Regions from separate parts of the Pseudomonas yamanorum genome, predicted to be linked through region 4. Evidence: predicted binding sites of a transcription regulator. Region 4 holds the regulator's gene; each other region holds the start of a gene.
The links. The regulator sigma-54, encoded in region 4, starts transcription at its own class of promoters, with help from an activator protein. The targets are predictions, from matches to a motif close to ANTGGCATNNANNTTGCTNT.
Positions count from the first base shown of each region.

Region 1: BLU46_RS24810 (circularly permuted type 2 ATP-grasp protein) is a predicted target of sigma-54. The motif match lies at 989-1,008, and genes of this name have one in related genera.
Region 2: BLU46_RS32035 (circularly permuted type 2 ATP-grasp protein) is a predicted target of sigma-54. The motif match lies at 1,001-1,020, and genes of this name have one in related genera.
Region 3: flgB (flagellar basal body rod protein FlgB) is a predicted target of sigma-54. The motif match lies at 796-815, and genes of this name have one in related genera.

Region 1 is NZ_LT629793.1:5,258,555-5,260,755, reverse strand. It holds gene BLU46_RS24810 (circularly permuted type 2 ATP-grasp protein) at 1-956, opposite strand, end outside; gene BLU46_RS24805 (ribonuclease E inhibitor RraB) at 1,393-1,734, opposite strand; gene BLU46_RS24800 (hypothetical protein) at 1,948-2,201, opposite strand, start outside.
Region 2 is NZ_LT629793.1:6,930,974-6,933,174, reverse strand. It holds gene BLU46_RS32050 (hypothetical protein) at 1-180, opposite strand, end outside; gene BLU46_RS32045 (hypothetical protein) at 253-798, opposite strand; gene BLU46_RS32035 (circularly permuted type 2 ATP-grasp protein) at 1,198-2,201, shown strand, end outside.
Region 3 is NZ_LT629793.1:5,170,992-5,173,192, forward strand. It holds gene cheR (protein-glutamate O-methyltransferase CheR) at 1-624, shown strand, start outside; gene flgB (flagellar basal body rod protein FlgB) at 859-1,266, shown strand; gene flgC (flagellar basal body rod protein FlgC) at 1,270-1,722, shown strand; gene flgD (flagellar hook assembly protein FlgD) at 1,739-2,201, shown strand, end outside.
Region 4 is NZ_LT629793.1:4,533,649-4,535,849, forward strand. It holds gene ptsN (PTS IIA-like nitrogen regulatory protein PtsN) at 1-144, opposite strand, end outside; gene hpf (ribosome hibernation-promoting factor, HPF/YfiA family) at 157-462, opposite strand; gene BLU46_RS21320 (RNA polymerase factor sigma-54) at 538-2,031, opposite strand.

The sequences.
Region 1 (2,201 bases), 720 kb from region 4:
TACACCGACTTGTCATCCGCCACCCCGGTGCCGATGGCATTCGCCAGCACCACATTGCCCGAGCGGTACGCCGCCAGCAGGCCTGGCACGCCGAGCATGGAGTCCGGGTTGAAGGCCAGCGGGTCGAGGAACGCGTCGTCGAGGCGGCGGTAGATCACATCCACCGCCTTGGGGCCGTCAGTGGTGCGCATGAACACGCGGTCATCGCGAACAAACAGGTCGGCACCTTCCACCAATTCCACGCCCATTTCACGGGCCAGGAACGCATGCTCGAAGAACGCACTGTTGAAACGTCCCGGGGTGAGTACCACCACGCTGGGGTTATCCAGCGGGCTGGAGCTTTTCAGGGTGTCGAGTAATAGGTTGGGGTAGTGGTCGATGGGCGCGATGCGCTGGGCGGCGAACAGTTCGGGGAACAGGCGCATCATCATCTTGCGGTCTTCGAGCATATAGCTGACACCGCTGGGGGTGCGCAGGTTGTCTTCGAGGACGTAGTAAGTACCGTCGCCATCGCGTACGAGGTCGACGCCGGAGATGTGGGAATAGATATCGCGGTGCAGGTCCAGGCCCTGCATCGCCAACTGGTATTGCTCGTTGGCCAGCACTTGCTCGGCAGGGATGATCCCGGCCTTGATGATCCGTTGTTCGTGGTACAGGTCGGCGAGAAACATGTTCAGCGCCTTGACCCGCTGGATGCAGCCGCGCTCGACGATCCGCCACTCACTGGCCGGGATGCTGCGGGGAATCGTGTCGAAGGGAATCAGGCGCTCGGTGCCTTGCTCATCGCCATACAGCGTGAAGGTGATACCGGCCCGGTGAAACAGTAAATCGGCTTCACGGCGGCGCTGAGCCAGCAGTTCGGCAGGCGTCTCGGCCAACCAGCGGGCGAACTCGCGGTAATGGGGGCGCACCTGCCCTGCCCCGTCGTACATCTCATCGTAATAAGTGCGGATCATGCCGTACTCCTTGTCACCCGGACGCCAGAACCATCGCAAGGCCCGTGCCAGCGGCATAAACACTTAAGTTTCAATCAGTTGGAGATAGGCGCAGGTCTCACCGCACCGTCCCGGTGCAGCAAATGCCCGCTGTCATGGGCGGCGCCTCATTGCAATGCAGGCCATGACTATCACCAGCATAGTCAGAGTTGATTTCACCGCGCGGCAAACCCTGCGGATAATCACCTCCATCGGCTGAACAGGACATGTCCTACAGCCTGAACCTTTGCTTGATGGGTAACGTGATACGGCATGTACCGATCGGTTCCCCTTCGCTCCGATCTTCCCTTTGACCACCCTGCTCGGGTGGTTTTTTTTGAGCCGGATTTTTCCCAAGCCAGAAACAAAAACGGCCGACCCAAAGGTCAGCCGATACGCTGTGTTGTTGCTCATGCCGCTACATGGGTAACCCACGCACCTCCTGTTTCACGCCCCATCCCTCAATGATCCCGCCCAAAGGCTCGACCACTGCCTCAAAGTCCTGCTCGAAGTCTCCTATGCCGTCGTAGGTGGCGAACATGATTTTGCTCAGTTCCAGGTACCAGGCGCCGTCATCCCGCGCGCTGACCTGGGCATTCAGGGATTCCCCACGAAACCGACCCGCAGCCCGGCGCGCACGTTCCTCATCCGGGAAAATGGCGTAGAACTCAATGGGGTGGAAACGTGAGAAGTCAAAGCCGCCCTCTTTCATGCGGCGCAACACGTTGGTGCTGATGTCTTCTTGATAGGCTGTGCTCATGAAACGTCCTCCTCACACCGATGGATAGACTTTCCGTGCTTCCCAAGGCCCGCGCTGCAAGGGCGCGGGTGTTACGGCAATGAAGTCGCCGCTGGGAGACAAGCATGTAGCTGACAAGACCAGACCTTAGCGATTCATTCGCTGATCTCCATTGCAGAGTAGCGCGAAGCTTTCAGCTCCACCAGAGTCTGTTTAAGGGTGTACAGGGAATGTTCAGGCGGCGGGGTCGACCTTGAGGTCTTTAATGCTGTTTTGATCTTTCAGGATCTTCACCGTGGGCTCGGCAACACGCCCCTCGAGATCGTTGAGATCCAATTCCTTCAGCACCGGAGATACGCGAGCGCGAACCAGGCGCGCAGCCTCTTCAAGGGTCGGTTTTTGCTCGCATTCGAATTGCTCGACTACCGACTCACCATGATCATCAGTGAAGGAAACGTTCCACTTTGGCATCAGAGCCTCCTCGATAA
Region 2 (2,201 bases), 2.4 Mb from region 4:
TTCAGGCTTGGGCTCGCGCTCGGGCTTGAAGTCAGGACTGTAGTCGTTTTCCTTGGCCGTTGGGTCGCTGGCAGGCTTCGGGTCTTTCGGTGCGTCGGCCGCGGTGCCTGGCGCCGGTTCGCCGCGGTCGATGGCAGGATCGTTGCGGTTGCTGGTTTGCGGGTCGTTGTCTGTGCTCATGGCTCACCTCTGTTGGAAAACGCAGACTGCGTAAAGGTAAGGTCCTGTGCGGGTGGGTGAAGTTCCAATTGCTTATGAGCCGGGATTGTCCACCTGGATATAGAACGCATAGGCCCCCAGGATTACCCAGAACACCATGAACAGCCACGGCGCGCGCATCGAAAACAACAGCGACTTGCGATAGCCCTTGTGGGACGACTCCATCTCGGAAAACAGAGGCGACTCGTCATAGGCCATGCCCATCACCGGCTCGCTGCGCAGCAGTTCGCTCTGCTTGTAGTGCCAGTGATCGATGATGTCGTAGGCCGCCCGAATGCCCGGCCAGGCGTTGAGGGAACTGAGGATGCCCAGCAGGGCCAGGAATACCGGCACCACCAGGGTGAACAGCTTGCCCCATTCCGGATTGAGGTTGCCCATGCCGGAAACGAAGGCGATCACCAGGAACGACTGCGCCGTAAGGTAGGCGTCGGTACGGTTGGCCAGGATGCTGGTTTCGTACTGGATCTCGCGCCGGTAGAAATCGAGACGGTCCTTGGGTGAGCCGAAAATCTTCGCGTTGTGTTCGCTGTGGTCGGTCAGGCTCGATTCCGGGGTGTCGGGTGAAATGATTCTGGGCACATCCGTGCTCCGTGCTGGACTGGGACCCTTTAGAAGAATCAGGCCGGCGCGAAGTTCAAGTTTGTTAATGCGCCAAATTGGAGCACGCCCCGCCCCCTGTAGGAGCGAGCTTGCTCGCGAAGGGCGTCAACGATACCGCTGGCATCCTGACTGAACGGGGTGTTCTCAGGTTTTTCGCGAGCAAGCTCGCTCCTACAGGGGTTTCGGCACAGGCATTGCTTTATCCATTCATCTGCCCGGATACAGGAGCAATCGTTACCTCTCGACCCAGAGCCCACCCCAAAAGAAAGTAAGGACCAGGCCTGCTGGCACCATCAGCCACGGGCTCATAAAAAAATGCGTTTTCTAAAGCGGCAGTGCCAAAGCGCAGTTAGTCCCGGCACTGACAAGGTAATTGGAATGGCTCGATCTTTCTTTGATGAAATGAATGACGCACAAGGCGTTTGCCGTGCGCACTATCAGGAATTCTCCCGCTGGCTGGCCAATACGCCGCCAGAACTGCTGGCCCAGCGCCGCCGTGAAGCCGATCTGCTGTTTCACCGCGCCGGGATCACCTTCACCCTGTATGGCGACGAGCAGGACACCGAGCGCCTGATCCCCTTCGATATCATTCCCCGCAGCATCCCTGCCAGTGAGTGGAGCGTCATCGAACGCGGCTGTATCCAGCGGGTGAATGCGCTGAACATGTTCCTCGCCGACATCTACCACGACCAGCGCATCATCAAGGCCGGGATCATCCCCGCCGAGCAAGTCCTCGGAAACGAGGGTTACCAGAAAGCCATGGTTGGCCTCGACCTGCACCGCGATATCTACTCGCACATCTCCGGGGTCGACCTGGTGCGCGATGGCGACGGCACCTACTACGTGCTCGAAGACAACCTGCGCACTCCCAGCGGCGTGAGCTACATGCTCGAAGACCGCAAGATGATGATGCGCCTGTTCCCGGAGGTGTTCGCCAAGCAACGCATCGCCCCGGTGGACCACTACCCCAACCTGCTGCTCAAGACCCTGAAAAGCTCCAGCCGCCTGGACAACCCCAACGTGGTAGTGCTGACGCCGGGCCGCTTTAACAGCGCGTTTTTTGAACATGCGTTCCTGGCCCGGGAAATGGGCGTGGAGCTGGTGGAAGGCGCGGACCTGTTCGTGCACGACCTCAAGGTATTCATGCGCACCACCGATGGCCCGAAGGCCGTTGATGTGATCTACCGCCGTATCGACGACGCGTTCCTCGACCCGCAAGCCTTCAACCCCGACTCGATGCTCGGCGTGCCCGGCCTGGTTGCGGCCTACTGCGCGGGCAATGTGGTGCTGGCGAATGCCATCGGCACCGGCGTGGCGGATGACAAGTCGATCTACCCCTATGTGCCGGAAATGATTCGCTTCTACCTGGATGAAGAGCCGAT
Region 3 (2,201 bases), 640 kb from region 4:
GCCATGACCACCAACGAAACCTTGTGGTTTCGCGATACCTATCCGTTTGAAGTGCTCAAGAACAAGGTGCTGCCTGAGGCGATCAAGGCCGCACCGGGACAGCGCCTGCGCATCTGGTCGGCGGCCTGTTCGTCGGGGCAGGAACCGTATTCGATTTCGATGTCCATCGATGAGTTCGAGCGGACCAACATGGGCCAGTTGAAGGCCGGGGCGCAAATTGTGGCCACGGATTTGTCCGGCACCATGCTCACCAACTGCAAGACCGGTGAGTACGACAGCCTGGCATTGGGGCGGGGGTTGTCTCCGGAGCGCTTGCAGCGTTTCTTCGATCCTAAAGGCGCGGGGCGCTGGGCGGTCAAGGCGCCGATCAAGAGCCGGGTGGAGTTTCGCTCGTTCAATCTGCTGGACAGTTATGCCAGCCTGGGCAAGTTCGACATGGTGTTTTGCCGCAACGTGCTGATCTACTTCTCGGCCGAGGTGAAGAAGGACATTCTGTTGCGCATCCACGGTACCCTCAAGCGCGGTGGTTATCTGTTTCTGGGCGCTTCCGAGGCGCTGAACGGTTTGCCGGATCATTACCAGATGGTGCAGTGCAGTCCTGGGATCATTTACCAGGCCAAGTGATGAATGCTTGAGCAAAAAAGGGAGGCCTGCACAGGCCTCCCTTTTTTATGGCCGCAAAGCGGCAAACCTTCATTGCCGCTTTACTGGCGTTTCGCGGAAACCCTTTGCCGCTTTTCTGGCATTGCCGCCGGCAATTGCCCCGCAAACCCTTGTAATACGGCCCTCAAAAGAATTGGCATGCCGATTGCTATAACCCTGTTACGAAAAGCAGGTCAGTCCCTATAGGTCTCCGCCATGAGCATCAGCTTCGATAAAGCGCTCGGTATCCACGAACAAGCCCTGGGCTTCCGCGCCCAGCGTGCCGAAGTCCTGGCCAACAACATCGCCAACGCCGACACCCCGAACTACAAGGCTCGGGACCTGGACTTCTCTGCCGTGCTCGCCGCACAGCAAGACAAGACCAAGAACGGCACCTTCGCCCTGAACATGACCAACAGCCGTCATATCGAAGCGCAAGGCCTGGGCAATGGTGACGAGTCGCTGCTGTATCGCACGCCGATGCAACCGTCGATCGACCAGAACACCGTGGACGCGCAACTGGAGCAATCGGCCTACGCCGAGAACTCGGTGAACTTCCAGGCCAGCTTCACCCTGCTCAACAGCAAATTCAAAGGGCTGATGTCAGCCCTGCGTGGAGAATAAGCCATGTCCCTCGCCAGTGTTTTCAATATTGCCGGTAGTGGCATGAGCGCCCAGACCACGCGCCTCAACACCGTCGCCAGTAACATCGCCAACGCCGAGACCGTGTCTTCGAGCATTGACCAGACCTACCGTGCCCGGCACCCGGTGTTCGCCACCATGTTCCAGGGCGGCCAAGGCGGCCAGAGTGGTAGCGGCGATTCGCTGTTCCAGAACCAGGATGCCGCGGGCCAGGGCGTGCAGGTGCTCGGTGTGGTCGAAGACCAGAGCAACCTGGATGCCCGCTACGAGCCGAATCATCCCGCCGCTGATGCCAAAGGGTACGTGTACTACCCCAACGTCAACGTGGTCGAGGAAATGGCAGACATGATTTCCGCCAGCCGCTCGTTCCAGACCAACGCGGAAATGATGAACACCGCCAAAACCATGATGCAGAAGGTCCTGACCCTGGGTCAGTGATAAGGGGCGCCAAATAATGGCCATTGTTGATACCAGCTCGACGAACACCGCGGTCCAGGACCTTTTCAATTCCAAGGTCAAGACGGCGACAGATAACAGCAGCGTCGGCGACGCAGCCAAGTCGGCGACGGGCAACCAGTCGTTGGGCAAGGACGCGTTCCTGCAACTGCTGGTCACCCAGCTGAAAAACCAGAACCCGCTGTCGCCTCAGGACAACGGCGCGTTCGTGGCACAGCTGGCTCAGTTCAGCAGCCTGGAAGGCATCAACACCCTGAACGACTCGGTGAATGCGATCTCCAGCAACTTCAGCTCTTCCCAGGCGCTGCAGGCGTCGTCGCTGGTGGGCCGCTCGGTGATCACCCAGACCGACAAGGCCATGGTCGACACCAGCAAAAGCATGACCGGTTCCGTGGCGGTGACGGCGGCAACGGGCAACGTCTCGGTCAAGATCACCGACAAGGACGGCAACGTCGTTCGCA
Region 4 (2,201 bases):
GGCCTCGTACACAGCTTGCGTATCCATTTCGGGCACTTCGCGGCCGATCAGGTTGGCAATTTGTTCGAGGGCACGCTTTTTACTGCCGCCCGGCACGTTCACGAGGGAACGGCCGGGGGTCAGGATGGTTTCAAGTCGGATCATGGGTGGGGAGTGTTAGCGGCCAGTGCCTTGAAGAAGGCTCTGCTGCTTTTCCTTATGCTTTTTAAGTTGGCGGTCAAGCTTGTCTGTGAGCAAGTCGATTGATGCATACATGTCTTCATGTTCGGCATTGGCGACCACTTCGCCACCAGGTATCTGAAGTGTCGCTTCAATTTTCTGCTGAAGCTTGTCGACCTTCATGATGACCTGCACGTTGGTGATCTTGTCGAAATGGCCCTCAAGCTTCCTCAGCTTCAGCTCGACGTATTCGCGCAATGGAGGGGTGACTTCTACATGGTGTCCACTGATGTTGACTTGCATACAGCTTCTCCTTCGTTGCCAGTGCATAAAGCGACGGGTAGGAATACCCGTCACTGGAACGCTATGGCCCGCCCGTCACATCAAACGCTTACGCTCGCTGGAAGGCGCGATCCCAAGGGACTCGCGGTACTTGGCGACGGTTCGACGGGCGACCTGAATGCCTTGTGCCTCCAGTAAACCAGCGATCTTGCTGTCACTCAACGGCTTTTTCTGATTTTCCGCGGCAACCAGTTTTTTGATGATCGCGCGGATCGCCGTGGACGAGCATTCGCCGCCTTCGGAGGTGCTGACGTGGCTGGAGAAAAAGTATTTCAGCTCATAAATACCCCGTGGGGTATGCATGAATTTTTGTGTGGTCACTCGGGAAATCGTTGATTCGTGCATGCCTACCGCCTCGGCGATGTCATGCAGAACCAACGGCTTCATTGCTTCATCGCCGTATTCCAGGAAGCCGCGCTGGTGCTCGACGATCTGGGTGGCGACTTTCATCAGGGTTTCGTTGCGGCTTTGCAGGCTCTTGATGAACCAGCGGGCTTCCTGCAACTGGTTGCGCATGAAGGTGTTGTCGGCGCTGGTGTCGGCGCGGCGTACAAAACCTGCGTATTGCGGATTGACCCGCAGGCGCGGTACCGATTCCTGGTTCAGCTCCACCAGCCAGCGCTCGTTGTCCTTGCGCACGATGACATCGGGCACGACATATTCGGCTTCACTGGACTCGATCTGCGATCCAGGGCGAGGGTTGAGGCTCTGTACCAGCTCGATGATCTGGCGCAGGTCATCTTCCTTGAGCTTCATGCGGCGCATCAGTTGGCTGTAGTCGCGGCTGCCCAGCAGGTCGATATAGTCGGTGACCAGGCGCTGCGCTTCGGCCAGCCATGGAGTCTTGGCCGGCAATTGGCGCAATTGCAGCAGCAGGCACTCGCTGAGGGTGCGGGCGCCGATGCCGGCGGGCTCGAATTGCTGGATGCGGTGCAGGACGGCTTCAATTTCGTCCAGTTCTATGTCCAGTTCCGGGTCGAAGGCCTCGAGGATCTCCTCAAGGGTCTCGTCCAGGTAGCCCTGATTGTTGATGCAATCGATCAGGGTCACAGCGATCAGGCGATCGGTATCGGACATCGGGGCCAGGTTCAGTTGCCAGAGCAAATGGCTCTGCAGGCTCTCGCCGGCGGACGTGCGGGTGGTGAAGTCCCACTCGTCATCATCATTGCTCGGCAGGCTGCTGGCGCTGGTCTGGTAGACGTCTTCCCAGGCGGTGTCCACGGGAAGCTCGTTGGGAATGCGTTCGTTCCATTCGCCTTCCTCAAGGTTGTCCACCGTGGGGGCGGTTTCCTGGTAGGAGGGTTCCTGTACGTCGGGGTTGGGCTTTTGCTCGATGTTGTCGGCCAGCGGGTCTGCATTATCGAAGTCGTCGCCTTCTTCCTGGCGTTCGAGCATCGGATTGGACTCCAGGGCCTCCTGGATTTCCTGTTGCAGGTCCAGGGTCGACAATTGGAGCAGGCGGATGGCCTGTTGCAGCTGCGGTGTCATCGTCAGCTGCTGGCCCATTCTCAGGACTAGCGATGGTTTCATGGCAGGGGCTTAACACCTTATTCGCCGGCGCAATGCGCCATCCACGACAGGGCGCGTGAGCGCCAAACATAAGCAAATTATATGCCTGATATCGGGGGCTTTGCCTAGAGCGCGGTAACAATAAAAATAATGAGGTTTTTATTGACTACCGCGCTCCATGGCGAATGGCC